DNA from 3 places in the Anaeromassilibacillus sp. 1001302B_160321_C8 genome. Region 2 is predicted to be linked to each of the others. Evidence: predicted binding sites of a transcription regulator. Region 2 holds the regulator's gene; each other region holds the start of a gene.

Evidence for each region. The regulator Rex, encoded in region 2, represses fermentation and respiration genes when NADH is low (regulators of the CRP and FNR family bind a similar motif). The targets are predictions, from matches to a motif close to ATTGTTAANNNNTTAACAAT.
Region 1: gap (type I glyceraldehyde-3-phosphate dehydrogenase) is a predicted target of Rex. The motif match lies at 2,550-2,569, and genes of this name have one in related genera.
Region 3: I2E77_RS05615 (acetyl-CoA C-acetyltransferase) is a predicted target of Rex. The motif match lies at 1,957-1,976, and genes of this name have one in related genera.

Annotation. Positions count from the first base shown of each region.
Region 1 is NZ_JADNJD010000001.1:106,137-112,987, reverse strand. Features, by position in the region: gene I2E77_RS00480 (discoidin domain-containing protein) at 1-996, opposite strand, end outside; gene gap (type I glyceraldehyde-3-phosphate dehydrogenase) at 1,454-2,473, opposite strand; gene I2E77_RS00470 (hypothetical protein) at 2,600-3,469, opposite strand; gene I2E77_RS00465 (citrate/2-methylcitrate synthase) at 3,630-4,967, opposite strand; gene spoIID (stage II sporulation protein D) at 5,288-6,268, shown strand; gene I2E77_RS00455 (hypothetical protein) at 6,359-6,851, opposite strand, start outside.
Region 2 is NZ_JADNJD010000023.1:18,260-25,110, reverse strand. Features, by position in the region: gene I2E77_RS12640 (aconitate hydratase) at 1-1,670, shown strand, start outside; gene I2E77_RS12635 (NADP-dependent isocitrate dehydrogenase) at 1,705-2,919, shown strand; gene I2E77_RS12630 (redox-sensing transcriptional repressor Rex) at 2,987-3,637, shown strand; gene adhE (bifunctional acetaldehyde-CoA/alcohol dehydrogenase) at 3,896-6,610, shown strand; gene I2E77_RS12620 (DegV family protein) at 6,702-6,851, shown strand, end outside.
Region 3 is NZ_JADNJD010000006.1:29,515-36,365, forward strand. Features, by position in the region: gene glgB (1,4-alpha-glucan branching protein GlgB) at 1-358, shown strand, start outside; gene asnA (aspartate--ammonia ligase) at 419-1,432, opposite strand; gene I2E77_RS05610 (hypothetical protein) at 1,548-1,730, opposite strand; gene I2E77_RS05615 (acetyl-CoA C-acetyltransferase) at 2,056-3,243, shown strand; gene I2E77_RS05620 (enoyl-CoA hydratase-related protein) at 3,264-4,040, shown strand; gene I2E77_RS05625 (3-hydroxyacyl-CoA dehydrogenase family protein) at 4,131-4,970, shown strand; gene I2E77_RS05630 (acyl-CoA dehydrogenase) at 5,010-6,149, shown strand; gene I2E77_RS05635 (electron transfer flavoprotein subunit beta/FixA family protein) at 6,179-6,851, shown strand, end outside.

The sequences.
Region 1 (6,851 bases), on a different contig from region 2:
TGTATAGCGGAACAGCTCCATGGAGGCGATATAGGAATCAATGATCGCGCACGGTTCTGTCCATTCCGGACGCTGATACCAGTTATAGTTCATATACGTCTCCGTCATGCCGGAGCTGACATATTCCTCCATGCGCTGTACCGCATAATCGAGGTACTTCTGCTCATGGGTAGCGCCGTAGAACCGCAGGATGCCGCGTGTGGCAGACAGCGTGGCGTGCGTCTGGAATTTTAGGGTGCGCACATCCTCCTGCATAAACTTTTCAATCATGATCTCGATGACCGAACGGAGCTCTTTGTTTTTCGTAATTTGATATGCGTGGGTTGCCCCGTCCAACATGATAAACACGCAGCCGGTATCTGTGGACAACTTCCAACCGGCCTCTTCCCCGATAATCTCGCCGGACTCTCCGCCGCCCTGTCCGCCTTCGATAATGGGATACCGCGCAAAGCCGTCCTTCGCCGGGATTAAAAGCTTATTCACCAAACCCTCTATAATTTCGAGCGCACGGGGATCCTGGTTCCATTCGTACAATTCGCACATCGCACGCAGGAACCAGCTGTGCCCGGCCATCAACTGCTCATTAATCATATCGGGATTCAAGGTTTCATTAAAGAAACAGCCGTCGAGCAGCTTGTCCGGCAAAGCCTGCATCATGGCTTCCAGGTTCTGCGGGGCGCGGTCTTGGTTTGCCTTTGCCTCGCTGATGATTCCCAGCAATGCCCGGCCTTGATAATCCCCCGGCCAATTGGGGTCGCCTTCCAGAACAGAAGGCAACAGATAGGGGTCGCTCTCCAACCGGTCATAATTCTTTTGGGAACGCTCATATAGGTACCCGGAAAGCATATCCACGTTGGCCATGTCCAATACGGACAGCTCCGCATCCGGATCGGCCTGTACATTATTTTTGGCTGCAAACGCGGGGGTCAGGCTTCCCAAACAGAGCAACAGCGCTAAAACTACGCTCAGTAGATTACGGACTTTTTTTTGTATCATGCAAAATCTCCTTTCCAAAATAGCTTTTTATTCCATTTGCAAGAAGACACATGAGAAGGGCCGCAAAAGCCCTTAAAATTCCGCTCCTCCCTTCTATTCCTTTTATCATATATCCTCTTTACAATTTTATATATATTACATATTTTTAACGACTAGAGTCCGACTGTTTCATTCATTAATTATACATACATTTATCAAGGAATAATATATTATGGCGAATTTTTGGAATATTTTTCTATATTTTTTTAGGAAATCCAGCAAAACACTCGAGCGCGGTTCCAAATAAAATGAAAAGCTTAACATAATCTCAATGGAGGGCAGACGCCCTTTAAACTAGGCAACCTTTTGATCTTTTGTGCGATACAACCGCTAGGTAAACAAAAAGAGCCCCTGCCCTTTGCAATGCAAAGAGCAGGGGCTCACAGCCTTTACGTTTCGGTTTTAACCGCCGGCCAAATTATTCGTGGTCAACCTTGTACATATGCTTGATGAGGTCGAGCACCTTGTTGCTGTAACCCCATTCGTTGTCGTACCAGGATACCAGCTTGACGAAATGGTCGTTCAGCATGATGCCAGCCTTCTCGTCGAAGATGGAGGTGTGCGGATCGCCCAGGAAGTCGGAAGAAACAACCGCTTCGTCGGTGTAGCCGAGGATGCCCTTCAGCTCGCCTTCGGAAGCTTCTTTGATCGCCTTGCAGATCTCTTCGTAAGTGGTCTTGGTCGCCAGGCTTACGGTGAGGTCAACAACGGAGACGTCCAGGGTCGGAACACGCATGGACATACCGGTCAGCTTGCCCTTAACGGACGGGATAACCAGTGCGCAAGCCTTAGCAGCGCCCGTGGAGGACGGGATGATGTTGCCAGCAGCTGCACGACCGCCGCGCCAATCCTTCTTGGACGGGCCGTCAACGGTCTTCTGGGTTGCAGTGGTGGAGTGAACCGTCGTCATGAGGCCTTCCACGATGCCGAACTTGTCGTTGATAACCTTGGTCAGAGGAGCCAAGCAGTTCGTTGTGCAGGAAGCATTGGAAACAACCTTCATGTCCTTGGTGTAGGTGTCGAGGTTAACACCGCAGACAAACGTGGGGGTTTCCTTATCCTTTGCAGGAGCGGAGATAACAACCTTCTTAGCGCCAGCCTGAATATGAGCGGAAGCCTTCTCGGTGGTGCAGAACACGCCCGTGGACTCCACAACGTACTCCGCTTCAACAGCGCCCCACGGAATCTGGGACGGCTCCTTCTCAGCAAAAACGCTGATCTCCTTGCCATTGACAACGAGCTTGCCGTTCTCAGCCTTTACGGTGCCATCGAAATGACCATGCATGGTGTCGTATTTCACCATGTAAACCATATAGTCGAGGTCGATGAACGGATCGTTGATGCCAACGATCTCAAAGGTCTCCGGCTGCGCAACAGCGGCACGGAATACCAGGCGGCCAATGCGGCCAAAGCCATTAATGCCAACTTTAATAGACATAGAACTTGTACCTCCTGAATTTTATAGTGGTCTATCCTGCTATTATTTTATAGCATTCGCAGCGATAATACAAGAGTTTGATATAAATTTAACTTACATTTTTTAAATATTTTTCTGGAAAACTCTTCAATTTTCTTCTTCTGGTGTTCGGATGGCAGCGCTTACGCCCGCGGGCAGCTTACGCGCGGCGAACAAAAAGGACAAAATGTAGCAAGCCATGCACAAATTGACCAGATGAAGCCCTGCAGGGAACAGCCCCGGGACGGTCCTTCCCAGAACCGCCATCAGCAGGGTCGGCACAGAGGTCAAAAGCGCCAGCAGTGCTGCCGGAAGTCCGGTCGCAGCCAACATGCGCCCGCTCTTTTCGCCCTCCACGCCGGCGAAAAATTTCGCCTGTGCAAACAGGAACAAAAGGAGCAATACCACCGCAAACATGTCGTACACATTTTCCGACACATTGACCACTGCTGTATAGGAGATAAACAGCAGAACCAGGCAAATGCATCCCCAAACCGCTGGCAAAAGCGCGACGAGCGGATGCTCGCCCACTGGGTTCGTCCCCGTGGCAAAGCCATAGGCCGCCAGAAAAATGGCGAACGCCGCCAGGATCCCGACAATCGCCATTGCCAGGCCGATCACACCGGCAGGGGTTGTGCTCTCCCCGCTGGGAGCCGTTCCATTGATCTGCACACTATAGATAAAAATATTGCTGACAGAGTTGACCAGAAGCAGTGCGCCGGTCAAACCGGACAGGACAGCCGTGGGGATGCTCCGCAAAGGCGTGTATCCCGCCGGCATCCGCTTGCTTCCCTTCGAAATGACCACGATCGCAGCAAATGCAAGCAGCAGGACAACCACCAGCACCGCTGTGGTCGCCGTACCGCCGTTTAAAAATCCAGTATCCTCTTCCATCAGGGCAAAAAGCTGATACAGGCGAACGGGAAGCACCACAACCAGCGCAACCAGAAAAACCAACCAGGCGTGTTTCATAGACATCGGATATTTCCCCTTTTTACAATAGTATCAAGCGACATTGTATTCTATTCTACACAATTGCAGCAATCTTAATTTTCTTATTTCTCATAATAGCAAAATGTTGCCGTGAATCAAAAACCGCCAGGCAGCGCTGAAACACTGCCTGGCGGTACGAAGCCTCTTATTCCCGTTCGTCAATGGGTATGTACTGCTTTTCATGCGTCAAGGAGCGGTATGCGGGGCGCATAATGCGGCCGCAGGTTTCCATTTCCTCGATGCGGTGTGCGCACCAGCCCGCAATGCGGGATACGGCGAACATCGGCGTGTACAGGTCGCTCGGAATCCCCAGCATCTCATACACCAGGCCGGAGTAAAAGTCCACATTTGCAGAGATGACCTTCCGGTCGTTCTTCACCTTTGCGAATACATCCGGCGAGAGCTTTTCCACGCGCTCAAACAGCTCAAATTTCCGCAGCATGCCGTGCTCCTCCGCCATTTTACGCGCATTTTCTTTTAAAATCACGGCGCGCGGGTCGGACAGCGTATAGACCGCATGGCCCATGCCATAGATCAGCCCGGAGCGGTCGCCGGCCTCCTTGCGGACAATCTTTTCCAAGTAGCTTCCCACTTCGTCGTCGCTCTCCCAGTTTTTCACATGCCCCATCAAGTCGTCCATCATCATCATGACGCGATGGTTCGCCCCACCGTGCCGCGGCCCCTTCAAGGAACCGATGGCGGCGGAAATTGCGGAATAAATATCCGTCCCCGTGGAGGAAAGCACGCGCGTGGTAAAGGTGGAGTTGTTGCCGCCGCCGTGCTCCGCATGCAGAATCATGCACAGATCCAGCAGCTTGGCCTCTTCATCGGTAAAGACGCGGTCCGGGCGGATGGCATTGAGGATGGCCTCCGCCGTGGAATGGTTCGGGTCCAGCGGGTGGAAAAACATGCTTTGCCGGTCAAAATGGCGGCGTTTCACCTGGTAGGCATACGTCATAATGGTGGGCAAACGCGCGATCAGCTGGATAGCCTGGCGCATGTTGTTTTCCAAGGAAGGATCATCCGGGTTGTCGTCATAGGAATACAGTGCCAATACCGAACGGCCCAGTTTGTTCATGATGTTGCGGGACGGCGCCTTGATAATCATATCCTCGGCAAAATACTCCGGCAGCTCCCGGCAGCTGTTGAGCAGCTTGCTAAAGCCCTCCAACTGCGAGCGGGTCGGCTGCTTGCCAAACAGCAACAGCCAGGCGACCTCTTCAAAGCCAAAGCGGTTTTCCCGGCGGCAGCCCTCCACAATATCCTCCACGTTGATGCCGCGGTACGTCAGGATACCCTTATCCGGGATGCGTTCCGCGTCGTCGATCAAATAGCCATGCACGTTGCAAATCAGCGTCAAACCGGCCATGACACCCGTCCCATCGGGATTCCGCAGGCCGCGTTTTACCTGATACAGGTCAAATTTTTCCGGGGGAATCTGGTTATTCGCCCGAAATTCCTCACAGAGCGCTCGAAATTCCATTTTTTGATCATTCTGCTGTGTCTCTTCCATCCTAACATTCACTCCGTTCTTTCAATCATCGGGCAAAACCGACCTGTTTCACCCACTCCCTTTTGTGCAACGATTTTATTGTAAAGGATTGCCATAGGGAAGTCAATCCTTGGAACAGAGACAAAGGCCGTAAAAATGCATGAAAAATTGTCAATTATTTCATTTTTTGTTCGAAAATGCGAATATCGTTGCAATTTACAGCATCCTTATGCATAATTCAAACATCCTCCATGTAAAAATGGAATAGCCGTAGAAATGCGGACAAGGCGCTTGTTTGCGGAGGTGTAAAAATGAAAGGTACGACGATTTTATGCTTATTGCTTTTTCTCGCCATGCTGTGCATCCCCTTCCTGGCGATCGGAGCGAACCTGTCCGGATCGCTTCCAGATTCCCCGCGGGTGACGGATTCCGGCCCCCCGGCGGATCTTGAGAACGCCTCGTTCCGCATCCGGGACGAATCCACCAACGAGGTCCTGACCGTCGGGGACCGGGACTTCCTCTATGGGGCCATCGTCACGGAAATGGCCCCCAGCGCGGAGCCGGAGGCCTTAAAAGCACAGGCGGTCGCCGCTTACACCTATTACAGCCGGCAGCGTGCGCTGGCCCGCGAGCAAAACGCGGACAGCGACTTTTCCGCCGATCCCCAAAACTGGAAGGTCTATGTCAGCAAAGAACAGATGCAGGAGCGCTGGGGAGAATCCTTTCAGGAGTATTACGACAAACTCACGGAGGTGATCGACTGCATCGCGGGCCAGACCCTTCAAAGCGATGGGGAATTGATCGACGCCACCTATTTCGCAATCTCCTCCGGAAAGACGGAGAGCTCGGAGGACGTATGGGGCGGAAAGCTGGACTACCTCGTCCCGGTTGCCAGCCCCGGCGACCTGTTTGCCAGCGGTTACCAGACCACCGCCTCGTTCAGCGCCGAAGAATTCCGGAACGCCATCCAGGAAAAGGCGCCGGACGCGGATTTTTCCGGCGACCCATCCACCTGGGTGGGCGAAGCTGCATGCACGAATTCCGGCTCGGTGAAACAGATCACCATCGGCGGGCAGCCGGTGGATGGCGACGACGTGCGCTCGGCGTTCGGCCTGCGCTCCTCCAATTTTACCCTCGCCTGCGCGGATAGCATCTTTACGTTTACGGTCCGGGGATATGGGCACGGCGTGGGCATGAGCCAGACCGGCGCGCAATTTATGGCGCAGCAGGGTTCGGATTATCAGGAAATTTTGGCGTGGTATTACCCCAACACCACGCTGGTTTCCGTATAAGAGAACGCCTCCCGTCCCAAAGGACAGGAGGCGTTCTCTTCTGCATATTGACGTTCCGGCGGGACGAGCGCCATTGTGGGAAAATACAGCTTATGTAAACAACCCCGAACAATAAGCAACGATGACCGGTAACAAAAAAAGCGCTAAGCAAAGAAGCGACAACCAGAAGGCACGCGCACGATACCAAACAAAGGGTTTCCCCGCCTCTTGGCACTGTACCTTTTCCCCTCTTAAAGCCAATACAAACATAACACCCCAGCCGATGGCCAACAGGATGTACCAAAGCCAGCGGAGCGCAGGGAATTGCCTGAGGAATGCAACCAACAGCCATGTATAGGCATAACAAGTCGTATCGAGCATGTTCAAAAACGCCGGTTCCGCCCAGCCAAGAAAACGCCGCCCTTCCTCCCGCGCTTCTTCCCGGATGGAGAAATAGGACAGCCACGCGCGGAACAGGCTGGCTGCCAAAACCGTCAATGTACAGGCGACCCAATAGACAGGCGAACTAAACCATACGATCAGCAACAACAAGATCACGACGCCCAAAGCGGCTTGAATCACGCCTGCATGGTTCCGCAAAAAA
Region 2 (6,851 bases):
GCATCTGGTTCTCCCGGCCGGGCAACGGCATCTGCCACCAGGTACATCTGGAGCGCTTCGGCATTCCGGGCAAAACCTTGATCGGCTCCGACAGCCACACCCCGACGGGCGGCGGCATCGGTATGTTGGCCATGGGCGCGGGCGGCCTGGACGTCGCGGTCGCCATGGGCGGCGGCCCCTACTACATCACCATGCCCAAAATGCTGCGCGTCAATCTGACGGGTAAGCTCTCCCCGTGGGTTTCTGCCAAGGACGTCATCCTGAAGGTCCTGCAGATCCTTTCGGTCAAGGGCGGCGTTGGCAAAATTGTGGAGTATGCCGGCGAGGGCGTCAAGAGCCTGACCGTTCCGGAGCGCGCCACCATCACCAATATGGGCGCTGAGTTGGGCGCTACCACATCCATTTTCCCGTCCGACGAGATCACCCGCTCCTTCCTGAAGGCACAGGGCCGCGAGGAGGATTGGGTGGAGCTCTCCTCCGACCCGGATGCGGTCTATGACGAAGAAATCTCCATCGACCTCTCCGAGCTGGTCCCGCTGGCCGCTTGCCCGCACAGCCCGGACAACGTCAAGACAGTGGACGAGATCGGCGCAATCAAGGTCGATCAGGTCTGCATCGGTTCCTGCACAAACTCCTCCTACCTGGATCTGATGCGCGTCGCTTCCATCCTGAAGGGCAAAACCGTCCATCCGGATGTCAGCCTTGCGATCGCCCCGGGTTCCAAGCAGGTTTACAATATGCTCGCACAAAACGGCGCTCTGGCCGACCTGATCGCTGCGGGCGCCCGCATTCTGGAATGCGCGTGCGGCCCCTGCATCGGCATGGGCCAGTCCCCGAACTCCAAGGGCATCTCCCTGCGCACCTTCAACCGCAACTTCGAGGGCCGTTCCGGAACGGCCGACGGCCAGATCTATCTGGTCAGCCCGGAGACTGCAGCGGCTTCCGCTCTGACCGGCGTGTTTACGAACCCGCAGACGTTGGGTGAAGAAGCGCCGATCGCTCTGCCGGAGAAGTTCCTCATCAACGACAATATGGTCGTCGCGCCCGCGCCGGAGAGCGAGATGGACAAGGTCGAGATCCTGCGCGGCCCGAACATCAAAGAGTTCCCCACGACGGACCCGCTGCCGGAAACCATCGCGGCAAAAGCGCTGCTCAAGGTGGGCGACAACATCACCACCGACCACATCATGCCGGCTGGCGCAAAGATCCTCCCCTACCGCTCCAACATTCCGTACCTCAGCAATTTCTGCTTCGGCGTCTGCGATAAGGAATTCCCGGCTCGCTGCCGGGAGTACGGCAAGGGCATTGTGATCGGCGGCGCAAACTATGGCCAGGGCTCTTCCCGCGAACATGCCGCACTGGTGCCGCTGTATCTGGGCGTCAAGGCGGTCATCGCCAAGAGCTTCGCGCGCATCCACTGCGCAAACCTGGCAAACGCCGGCATTCTCCCGTTGGTCTTTAAGGATGAGGCCGATTATGACCGCATCGACCAGATGGACGAGCTGGAACTGCCGGACATCCGTTCCGCCATCGCCGACAATTCGAAGATCATCGTCAAAGATTTGACCAAAGGCATTGAATTTGAGGCGGAAGCGGTTCTCTCCGCACGCCAGCGCGAAATGGTCCTTGCCGGCGGCCTGCTGAACTATACAAGAGAGCAATCCAAATAATTTAAACTATATAAAATAAATGGAGGGATTCCCCATGGCCAATAAAATTCCTATGACCACCCCGCTGGTGGAGATGGACGGCGACGAGATGACCCGCATCATCTGGAAGATGATTAAGGATATCCTGCTCACGCCCTATATCGACCTGAAAACCGAGTATTACGACCTCGGTCTGAAGCACCGCGACGAGACCAACGACCAGGTGACCGTGGACAGCGCCAACGCTACCAAGAAATATGGTGTGGCCGTCAAGTGCGCCACCATCACGCCGAATGCTGCCCGTGTGGAGGAGTATAACCTCAAAGAGATGTGGAAGTCTCCGAACGGCACCATCCGCGCCATGCTGGACGGCACGGTTTTCCGCACCCCGATCCTGGTAAAAGGCATCACCCCGTTCATCCCCACCTGGACAAAGCCGATCACCATTGCGCGTCATGCTTACGGCGACGTATACCGCAATGTGGAGATGCAGGTGCCCGCAGGCTCCAAGGCAGAGCTGGTCGTCACGGATGCGGACGGCAAGGAGACCCGCGCGACCATCCACGATTTCCAGACATCCAGCGGCATCATCCAGGGCGTCCATAACCTGGACAAGAGCATCGGCAGCTTTGCGCGCTCCTGCTTTAACTACGCTTTGGACGAGAAAAAGGACCTCTGGTTTGCAACCAAGGATACCATTTCCAAGCAGTACGATCACCGCTTCAAGGACATCTTCCAGGAAATCTTCGACGCGGAGTACAAAGAGAAATTTGATGCGGCGGGCATCGAATATTTCTACACCCTGATTGACGACGCAGTGGCCCGCGTCATCCGCTCCGAGGGCGGCTATATCTGGGCATGCAAAAACTACGACGGCGACGTGATGAGCGACATGGTCGCCACGGCATACGGCAGCCTGGCTATGATGACCAGCGTCCTGGTTTCCCCGGATGGCGTATATGAATATGAGGCAGCGCACGGCACCGTGCAGCGCCATTACTATAAACATCTGAAGGGCGAAAAGACCTCCACGAACTCCATGGCAACCCTGTTCGCCTGGACGGGCGCCCTGCGCAAGCGCGGCGAGCTGGACGGCAACTCCGCCCTGATGGACTTCGCGGATAAATTGGAGCGCGCCTCCATCCAGACCATTGAAGAAGGCGTGATGACCGGCGACCTGGCCAGCCTCTCCAAGCTGCCGAACAAGACCACTGTGGACACGGAGACCTTCCTGAAGGAGATTGATAAGCGCCTCGCAGCGATGCTCTGATCTCCTTCGTATAAGGCGCAACCTTTACCGGCTTTCTTTTTCTCAAATAGAAAGGACCTTACGAATTATGCCAAAACGGGAAAACATCTCCATGTCCGTTATCCGGCGGCTTCCCCGCTACTATCGGTTTCTCAAGCTTTTGCGGGAAAAGGGCGTCACGCGCATTTCCTCCACCGAGCTTTCGGCAAAGCTGGGGCTCACCGCCTCCCAGATTCGTCAGGATCTCAACTGCTTCGGCGGGTTCGGGCAGCAGGGATACGGCTACATGGTGGATCAGCTTTGTACAGAGATCGGAAACATCCTCGGGCTCTCCCACGCATACAAAGCGGTTTTGATCGGCGCGGGCAACCTGGGCCAAGCGATCGCCTCCCATCTCTCCTTTGAGACAGAGGGCTTCACACTGGCGGGAATCTTTGACAATGCCGACGCCAAAATCGGCCGGACCATCAATGGTCTCACTGTGCGCAACATTGACACCCTGGAGCGGTTCTGCAACCTTGAAAAGCCGACTATGGCCGTTCTCTGTGTTCCGCGCAGCGCGGTGGAATCCTTGAGCGACCGCTTGTATGCGCTGGGAATCCGCTGTTTCTGGAATTTCAGCCACTATGACATCAACATGAAATATGGGGACGCCATTGTGGAGAATGTCCATCTGAACGACAGCCTGATGACGCTCTGTTACCGCATCACAAATGATCCCATGCGCACCACAAAATAATCATAAAAATTATATCCAATAGAGGGTAGGTTCCTGCCAAGGAACTTACCCTCTTTTTATCATTCCTGCATAATTATAGGCTTGTATTCCCGTTTCCGGGCTTCTCGCGTGCCATTTCTTCGGGAAATCGTCCATGTACCGCACCAAAATCTATTTTCGCCGCATAAAGCCGCTAGACGCAAGCGCCATATTCTATCCGGCATATTTTTCCCCCGTCCGGAGATACTACCAGCAAATACAAAGTGGGAGGAAAATAGGATGCCTGACGAGAAAGCAAAGAAGGTTCCCGTGGTAAAAAGGGCGGGAATCCCGGAATCGGAGACCGATGTTGCCGTAGAAGCGCATGCACGCGAAGCCGCGGCAGATGCCGCAATGGACGCCCAAGGGATGATCGATGAGCTGGTGCAGCGGGCCCAAAAAGCCTTGCTTGCCTTTATGGACATGGATCAGGAGCAGGTGGACAACATTGTCCACGCCATGGCGCTGGCGGGTCTGGATCAACACGTGCGCCTGGCAAAGCTCGCCTATGAGGAGACCGGGCGCGGCGTTGTGGAAGACAAAATCATCAAAAATATTTTTGCCACCGAATACATCTGGCACTCCATCAAAGGCCAGAAGACGGTCGGCATCATAGAAGAAAACGAGCTGGAGGACTATGTGGAGGTGGCGGAACCGGTGGGGGTCGTCGCCGGCGTCACCCCGGTGACCAATCCCACCTCCACCACCCTGTTCAAATCGCTGATCTGTATGAAGACGCGCAATCCCATCATCTTTGGGTTCCATCCCAGCGCGCAGAAGTCCTCCGTCGAGGCGGCCCGGGTGATGCGCGACGCGGCGGTCAAGGCCGGGGCCCCGGCGGACTGCATCCAGTGGATCACTGCGCCGTCGATCGCGGCCACCAATGCGCTGATGAACCATCCGGGCGTATCCCTGGTCCTGGCGACTGGCGGCAGCGGCATGGTCCGCGCGGCCTACAGCACGGGAAAGCCGGCGCTGGGCGTTGGACCCGGAAACGTCCCCTGCTATATCGAAAAGACCGCCCGGTTGGAACGAGCCTGCACGGATCTGATGCTCTCCAAGACCTTTGACAACGGCATGATCTGCGCCTCCGAGCAGGCCGTCATTGTGGACGAAGAGATTGCGGACGAATTCGAACGCATTATGAAAGCAAACAACTGCTATTTCCTGCAAGGGGAGGAAATCGAAAAGGTCTCCCATTTTGTCATCAACCCACAGACGCAGGCGGTCAATCCGGACGTTGTCGGCAAGCCCGCCTGCTGGATTGCGGAGCAGAGCGGAATTCAAGTCCCGGATAAGACCAAGATCCTGATTGCCCCTCTGGAAGACGTAGGGCCCCAATATCCGCTTTCGCGTGAAAAGCTCTCGCCTGTACTGGCTTATTTTGTCGTCAAAGGCTACGGCGAAGGCTTTGCAATGGCCAAGAAGATGCTGGAGCTCGGCGGTCTGGGGCATTCGGCGGTCATCCACTCCACCAATCCGGACCTCATCAAAGCCTATGGAAAAGAGATGAAGGTCGGGCGCGTCATCTCCAATTCGCCGTCCTCCCAGGGGGCAATCGGCGACATCTACAACACAAACACCCCCTCCCTGACGCTTGGTTGCGGCTCCTATGGGCACAACTCCACCACGTCCAATGTGTCGTCCGTCAACCTCATCAACCGCAAGCGCATCGCACAGAGGAGGGTCAACATGCAGTGGTTTAAAATACCGCCGCAGATTTACTTTGAAGAGGATTCGATCCAATATCTGGAGAAAATGCCGGACATTGAGCGCGCCTTCATTGTGACCGATGCCACAATGGTAAAGCTGGGCTACGTGGATCGCATTCTGTACTTCCTGCGCAAGCGGCCGGTCTATTGCCATTCTGAGATTTATTCCGATGTCGAACCCGATCCCGATGTATCCACCATCCGCAGGGGTGTGGAGGCCATGCGCGCCTTCCAGCCCGACGTTATCATCGCGCTCGGAGGCGGTTCCGCCATCGACGCGGCAAAGGGCATGTGGCTGTTTTACGAGCATCCGGAGGCCTCCTTTGACGGCCTGCGGCTGAAATTCCTGGACATTCGCAAGCGCGCCTACAAATTCCCACGCCTGGGCGAAAAGGCCAAGCTGGTGGCCATTCCGACCACCTCCGGCACAGGCAGCGAGGTGACGGCCTTTACAGTGATCACCGACCGGCAGAACGGGAACGTCAAATATCCGCTTGCCGATTACGCCGTGCGCCCGGACGTGGCTATCATCGACCCGCAGTTCGTCTGGAACCTGCCCAAGGCAGCCACCCGGGACACGGGCCTGGATGTACTCACCCACGCGATTGAAGCCTATGTCTCCGTCATGGCGAGCGACTACACGGACGGCTTAGCGCTGCAGGCGATCGGCATGGTGTTTGAATATCTGCCGCGCGCTTACAAGAACGGCGCTGCCGACCCGGTGGCGCGCGAAAAGATGCACAACGCCTCCTGCATTGCGGGCATGGCGTTCACCAACGCTTTCTTGGGCTTAAATCACTCCATGGCGCACAAGCTGGGCGGGGAATTCCACATCCCGCACGGCCGCGCCAACGCGGTGATCCTTCCCTATGTGATCGCTTACAACGCCCAAAAGCCCACCAAGTTTACGGCTTTCCCCAAATACGAAACCTTTATTGCAGACAAAAAATATGCAAAAATCGCCGCATTCATCGGATGTGGCGGCCATACTACAGAAGAAAGCGTCCAAAACCTGATCAAAGCGGTCTACCGCTTAGAGCAGGAGCTGGACTGCCCCACGAGTATCAAGGAATGCGGCGTGGACGAAAAGCTTTTCTTTGACCGCCTGCCCGCGCTTGCAGAACGTGCGCACGAGGACCAGTGTACCACAGCAAACCCGCGGTATCCGCTCATCAGCGAAATTGAGGAGATCTATACGCAGGCATATTTTGCGCCGTATCAAGGTTCACAATCTGTTCATTGACTTTTCTATACAAGCACGTTATAATCTTGTTATTAAAATCAGATAATAGCGTGCTTATCATTACATATCATTGAACAGAAAGGTTATTGCTATGAATAAAGACAAAGTAGCGGTTTTAACAGATTCCGGCGGGGACATTCCCAAGGCACTTTTGGAAAGATACGGGATCTATCAGATCCCTTTGCGCATTTTATATAAGGACCGGGAATATCTCGACGGCGTAAACATCAGCGCAAACACG
Region 3 (6,851 bases), on a different contig from region 2:
GTTTGCCTATAAACGTAGCGACCTGGCGAAAGAAGAACTGTACATTGCCATCAATTTTTCGAACCGCATGCACATGCATTACCCGCTGATGGTCGATCATTATGGCGTCTATGCGGAGATGCTGAATACCGATGCACTGCCGTTTGGCGGGAAGGGCAAGACGAATGAAGGCGAGCTTCGTGCCCAGATGCGGGGCGGCAAATACTGCTTGGACATCACGTTGGCACCGTTTGCTTCCTGCATCTTCAAACGGATTGCAACCACCGTGCCGCCGACCCGTGCAGCGAGGCCAGGTGAGCGGCCCGCCAAGAAAGTCCCCAAGAAAAGTCCTGCAGAGGAATTGGAGAAAACGGAATAGAACGCAAAAAAGGAGCGGTACAACCGCTCCTTTTTTATAAGGTTCTTTTTTGATTGGCTTTTAAAGAAGATGGATTCCATAACCTTCACAGGCGTTGCGCATGCTGTCCGGCCAGACGGACGCCTGGACTTCGCCGATATGCGCTTTTTCCAGCAACGCCATGCAAATGCGGGATTGCCCAATGCCGCCGCCCATGGTGAGCGGCAAGCGGCCCTCCAACAGCATGCTGTGGAACGGCAGCTGTGCGCGTTCTTCGCAGCCTGCCGCAGCAAGCTGTTTGCGCAGCGCCTCCGCATCGACGCGGATTCCCATGGAGGAGAGTTCCAGCGCACGGTTCAGGATGGGATACCAGATGATGATGTCCCCGTTCAGGGACCAATCGTCGTAGTCCGGAGCGCGGCCGTCGTGCGGCTTTCCGGATTTCAATGCGCCGCCGATCTGGGAGATAAAGACCGCGCCGTATTCCTTGGCGGCGGCGTCCTCCCGCTGCTTCGGCGTCAGATCCGGGTAACGGTCTTCCAGTTCCTGGCTGGAGACAAAGGTGATTTCCTCGGGAATATAGGAATCGAGAACCGGGAACCGCTCCGTCAGGACCGCTTGAGTTTTATGCAGGACCCCCATAATGGCATGGACAGCGCTTTGAAGCGTCTCCATGGTGCGCTCTTCCGCAGTGATGACGCGCTCCCAGTCCCATTGGTCCACATAGACGGAGTGGAGATTGTCGAGCTCTTCATCCCGGCGGATGGCATTCATATCCGTATAGAGGCCGGTATCGGCGCGGAACCCGTAGCGGGCGAGCGCCATGCGCTTCCATTTGGCAAGGGAATGGACAATTTGAACGTCGGCATGGATGTCTGCCACATCGAATTGCACTGGCCGCTCCACTCCGTTGAGGTCGTCGTTGAGGCCGGTCTCCGGCTGTACGAACAAGGGGGCGGATACACGTGTGAGGGAGAGGGCGGAGGCTAGCTCGCGCTCGAAGGTATCCTTCGCGAGCTTGATTGCGATTTCGGTCTCTATAATATCGAGCTTCGATGTGTAATCTTTCGGTAAAATCAGGTTGCTCAAAGCCATGCTTGGTTCATCCTTTCTCAAATGACAGCGCGGAAGTTGGAATAAAGAGAGATACCGCGGCTGAACGTGCAAAATTTACGCCTTATTATAAACCAAAATGGGATTTTTTGCAATCCTAAAGGGAAGAAGTTTCATTTTCAGGTTCTAATAATAAGTTCATATAGGACACATAGGGCTTTGTATACGGTGTGGCCGGAATACTGCCGGACATGGCGTTTTGCAGCGGTTCGGGGAGGGACATGAAAAAGCGTTGTACTTCTCGGTTTTCCTTCAAAAAATCATACAAGGCGTCTTCCAAAAGTAAAGCCTCCTTTCTGAAAGGGATTCAGGGCAAAGCATGGGCGTCTTTTATCTTTTACAAAATCGTTACACACATGCAGAAAATGCTTCACAATGCGGTTTGTAGCGGTAGTTTCGGCAATTTGAACGAAGCTGGGCGGAAGAAATACAGAAAGTGGCGAATTTGTAACAAGAATGATTTTTTTCTTCGAAATCGCAATAGAATCCCTTGCATATTCGGATTGATTGTGATATATTTAACATGCAATGATTCATTAGAAGATTGACCCGTGAAACATTTGGTTGGAGCGGGTTAGTGAATTATGAAATGGAGGAACAAAATCATGTCTAAGAAAATCGTGTTAGCAGGTGCTGTACGTACTGCAATCGGCAAGATGGGCGGCGCTTTGGCAAACGTTCCGGCTGCCACGCTTGGCTCCATCGTGATCAAAGAAGCTCTCAAGAGAGCAAATGTTGCGCCTGACCAGGTGGATGAAGTTCTGATGGGTTGCGTTCTGCAGGCTGCCCAGGGCCAGAACGTTGCGCGCCAGGCTGCTGTTAATGCAGGTATCCCGATCGAAGTTCCGGCTTTGACGCTGAACAACGTCTGCGGTTCCGGTCTGAAATGCGTGAACATGGCTGCTGCGATGATCGAGGCTGGCGAAGCGGATATCGTGGTCGCTGGTGGTATGGAGAACATGTCCTCCGCTCCGTATGCGCTGACCAAAGCTCGCTTTGGCTATCGCATGAACAATGCTACCATGATCGATACTATGGTCAACGATGCACTTTGGGATGCATTCAACGGCTACCACATGGGCATCACCGCTGAGAATGTTGCTGAGAAGTATGGCCTGACCCGTGAGATGCAGGACGAGTTCGCTGCTTGCAGCCAGCAGAAGTGCGAAAAGGCACAGGCAGAAGGCCGTTTTGATGATGAGATTGTTCCCGTTCCGGTAAAGATGAAGAAGGAGACTGTTATGTTCGCAAAGGACGAGGGCCCGCGTGCTGGTGTTACCGCTGAGAGCATCGCAAAGCTCCGCCCGGCATTCAAGCCCGATGGCGGCACGGTCACCGCTGCAAATGCTTCCGGTATCAACGACGGCGCAGCTGCAATCGTTGTTATGAGCGAAGAGAAGGCCAAAGAGCTGGGCGTTACCCCGATGGCTGAGTGGGTCACGGGCGCTTCCGCAGGCGTTGAGCCGTCCATCATGGGCATTGGCCCGGTTGCTGCTACCAAGAAGGCAATGGCTAGAGCGAACCTCACGGTTGAGGATATGGACCTGATCGAGGCAAACGAAGCGTTTGCGGCGCAGTCCCTGGCGGTTGCGAAGGACCTCAACTTTGATATGTCCAAGGTCAACGTCAACGGCGGTGCAATTGCTCTGGGCCATCCGGTCGGCGCTTCCGGCTGCCGTATCCTGGTTACCCTGCTGCATGAGATGAAGAAGAGAGGTTCCAACTACGGCCTCGCGACGCTGTGCGTCGGCGGCGGCATGGGCGTTGCCTCCATCGTAAAGAACTACAAATAAGAGCAGGGAGCGTTTAAACGATGAGCTATATTAAATATGAGCAGAACGGCTTCGTCGGCGTGCTGACGATCGACCGTGAAAAAGCTTTGAACGCGTTGAATTCCGAGGTTTTGGCGGATCTCGACGCAGCATTGGATGCAATTGATCTGGATTCCACCCGTTGCCTGATCATCACAGGCGCAGGCCAGAAGTCCTTCGTTGCCGGCGCGGACATCGGCGAGATGAGCACGCTGACAAAGGCGGAAGGCGAGGCCTTCGGCAAGAAGGGCAACGATGTATTCCGCAAGATCGAGACGCTGCCGATCCCGGTGATCGCAGCGGTCAATGGATTCGCCCTCGGCGGCGGCTGCGAGCTCTCTTTGAGCTGCGACATCCGTCTTGCCGCGGAGAACGCCGTATTCGGCCAGCCGGAGACCGGCTTGGGTATTACCCCCGGCTTCGGTGGCACGCAGCGTCTTGCCCGTACAATCAATGTGGGCAAGGCAAAGGAAATGATCTATGCCGGCACGAAGGTCAAGGCGCCGGAGGCGCTCAGCCTGGGCCTGGTTTCTGCCGTGTATCCGGCAGAGGAGCTCATGCCCGCTGCGATGAAGCTGGCAGAGCGGATTTCCGCCAATGCACCGATCGCGGTGCGCGCTTGCAAGAAGGCCATCAACGACGGCCTGCAGGTCAACATGGACGAAGCGATTGTCATCGAGGAGAAGCTCTTCGGCAGCTGCTTCGAGACGGAAGACCAGAAAAACGGCATGACGGCTTTTGTTGAGAAGCGGAAGCCCGAACCCTTTGTCAATAAATAAGTTTTATTCATCATCCGCACCGGTATTGCGTTCGAAAGAGGGCGATACCGGTGCGGGCCAACATAAAGATTACTATAGGAGGTTTCTATTATGAAAATTGGTGTTATCGGCGCAGGAACCATGGGCTCCGGCATCGCACAGGCATTTGCTCAGACAGAAGGTTATGAAGTAAAGCTCTGCGACGTGAAGGCAGAGTGGGCAGAAAACGGTAAGGCAAAGATCGCAAAGGGACTCAACAAGAGAGTTGCGAAGGGCAAGATGGAGCAGGCCGCTGCGGATGCAATCCTGGCGAAGATCACCACTGGTACGAATGAAATCGTTGCAGATTGCGACCTCGTTGTAGAGGCTGCGCTGGAAAAGATGGAGCTGAAGAAGGAAATCTTCAAGCAGTTGGAAGGCATCTGCAAGAAGGATTGCATCTTTGCAACCAACACTTCCTCCCTCTCCATTACAGAAATCTCCAATGGCCTTGACAGAGCAGTTGTCGGCATGCACTTCTTCAATCCGGCTCCGGTTATGAAGCTGGTGGAAGTCATCGCAGGCGAGACCACTAGCCCGGAGACCGTTCAGAAGGTGATCGAGGTTTCCGAGTCCATCGGCAAGACCCCGGTTCAGGTCAACGAGGCAGCTGGCTTTGTTGTAAACCGCATCCTGATCCCGATGATCAACGAGGCAGTTGGCATCTATGCAGACGGTGTTGCTTCTGTTGAGGGCATCGACACCGCGATGAAGCTCGGTGCAAACCATCCGATGGGCCCGCTCGCTTTGGGCGATCTGATCGGCCTGGACGTTTGCTTGGCGATCATGGAAGTTCTGCAGGCTGAGACGGGCGATCCGAAGTACCGTCCGCATCCGCTGCTCAGAAAGATGGTCCGCGCTGGCAAGCTCGGCCAGAAGACTGGCAAGGGATTCTACGATTACACCAAATAAGAAACGATTTGGCGTAAATTTTGATTTGGAGGAACAGGTATGGATTTCGTACTGAGCAAAGAACAGGAAATGGCCCGCACGCTCTTTAAAGAGTTTGCGGAGAATGAAGTAAAACCTCTTGCACAGGAAGTCGACGAGACGGAGCACTTCCCGAGAGAGACCGTTGAAAAGATGCAGAAGCTCGGTTTCATGGGAATTCCGCAGCCGAAGGAGTACGGCGGCCAGGGCTGTGACACGCTCACCTATGTGCTGTGCGTGGAAGAGCTCTCCAAGGTCTGCGCGACCACGGGCGTTATTGTTTCCGCGCATACTTCCCTGGGCACGGACCCGATTAAGAAGTTCGGTACCCCGGAGCAGAAAGAAAAGTATCTGCGTCCGCTGGCTTCCGGAAAGATGCTGGGTGCGTTTGGCCTGACCGAGCCCGGCGCAGGCACGGATGCTTCCGGCCAGCAGACCAAGGCTGTTTTGGAGGGCGATCATTATGTCCTCAACGGCAGCAAGATTTTCATCACGAACGGCGGCGAGGCGGATGTCTACATCATCTTCGCGATGACCGATAAGAGCAAGGGCACGAAGGGCATCTCCGCGTTCATCGTAGAGAAGGACTTCCCGGGCTTCCGCATCGGCACCAAGGAGAAGAAGATGGGTATCCGCGGTTCTTCCACCACAGAGCTGATCTTCGAGAACTGCATCGTTCCGAAGGAGAACCTCTTGGGACAGGAAGGCAAGGGCTTCAGCATCGCTATGGCGACGTTGGACGGCGGCAGAATCGGCATCGCAGCGCAGGCTTTGGGCATTGCTGAGGGCGCGCTGGAAGAGACCATTGCTTACGTAAAGGAAAGAAAGCAGTTTGGCCGTCCGATCGCGAAGTTCCAGAATACGCAGTTCCAGATCGCAGATATGGCGACGAAGGTAGAGGCTGCCCGTTATCTGGTGTACCGTGCGGCAATTGCAAAGGATACCAAGAAGCGTTTCTCCGTCGAGGCAGCAATGGCGAAGTTGTACGCTGCTGAAGTTGCGATGGAAGTAACCACCAAGGCGGTACAGCTCTTTGGCGGCTATGGTTACACGAGAGAGTACCCGGTTGAGCGCATGATGCGCGACGCAAAGATCACGGAAATTTACGAAGGCACCAGCGAAGTACAGCGCATGGTTATCTCCTCGAATGTAATTAAATAGTCGATAAAGGCCAAAAGGAGTGAAAATCTTTGAATATCGTAGTTTGCATTAAGCAAGTTCCGAATACCAATGAAGTAAAGCTGGATCCGGTGACCGGTACCCTGATTCGTGAAGGCGTGCCGAGCATCATCAATCCGGACGATAAAGCAGGTCTCGAAGCGGCTCTCCGCTTGAAGGACTCCATGGGCGCGCATGTGACGGTCCTCTCCATGGGCCCGCCGCAGGCGGACGCAGCGCTGCGCGAAGCGCTGGCAATGGGCGCAGACGAAGCCATCTTGGTTTCCGACAGAGCGTTTGGCGGCGCAGATACGTGGGCAACCTCCACGACGATTGCTGCTGCTATTAAGAACCTGGATTATGACCTCATCATCACCGGCCGTCAGGCGATCGACGGTGATACGGCGCAGGTTGGCCCGCAGATTTCCGAGCATCTCGGCATTCCGAACATCAGCTATGCGGAAGAGATCAAGGTCGAGGGCGATTCTGTGATTGTAAAGCGTCAGTATGAGGATCGTTATCATATCGTCAAGGCAAAGATGCCCTGCCTGATCACCGCGTTGACCGAGCTGAATAAGCCCCGCTATATGACGCCCGGCGGCATCTTTGATGCTTACAGAGAAAAAGAAGTTAAGGTTTGGGGCCTGAAAGATATTACCGTTGACCAGGCGAATATCGGTCTGAAGGGCTCACCCACCAGAGTGT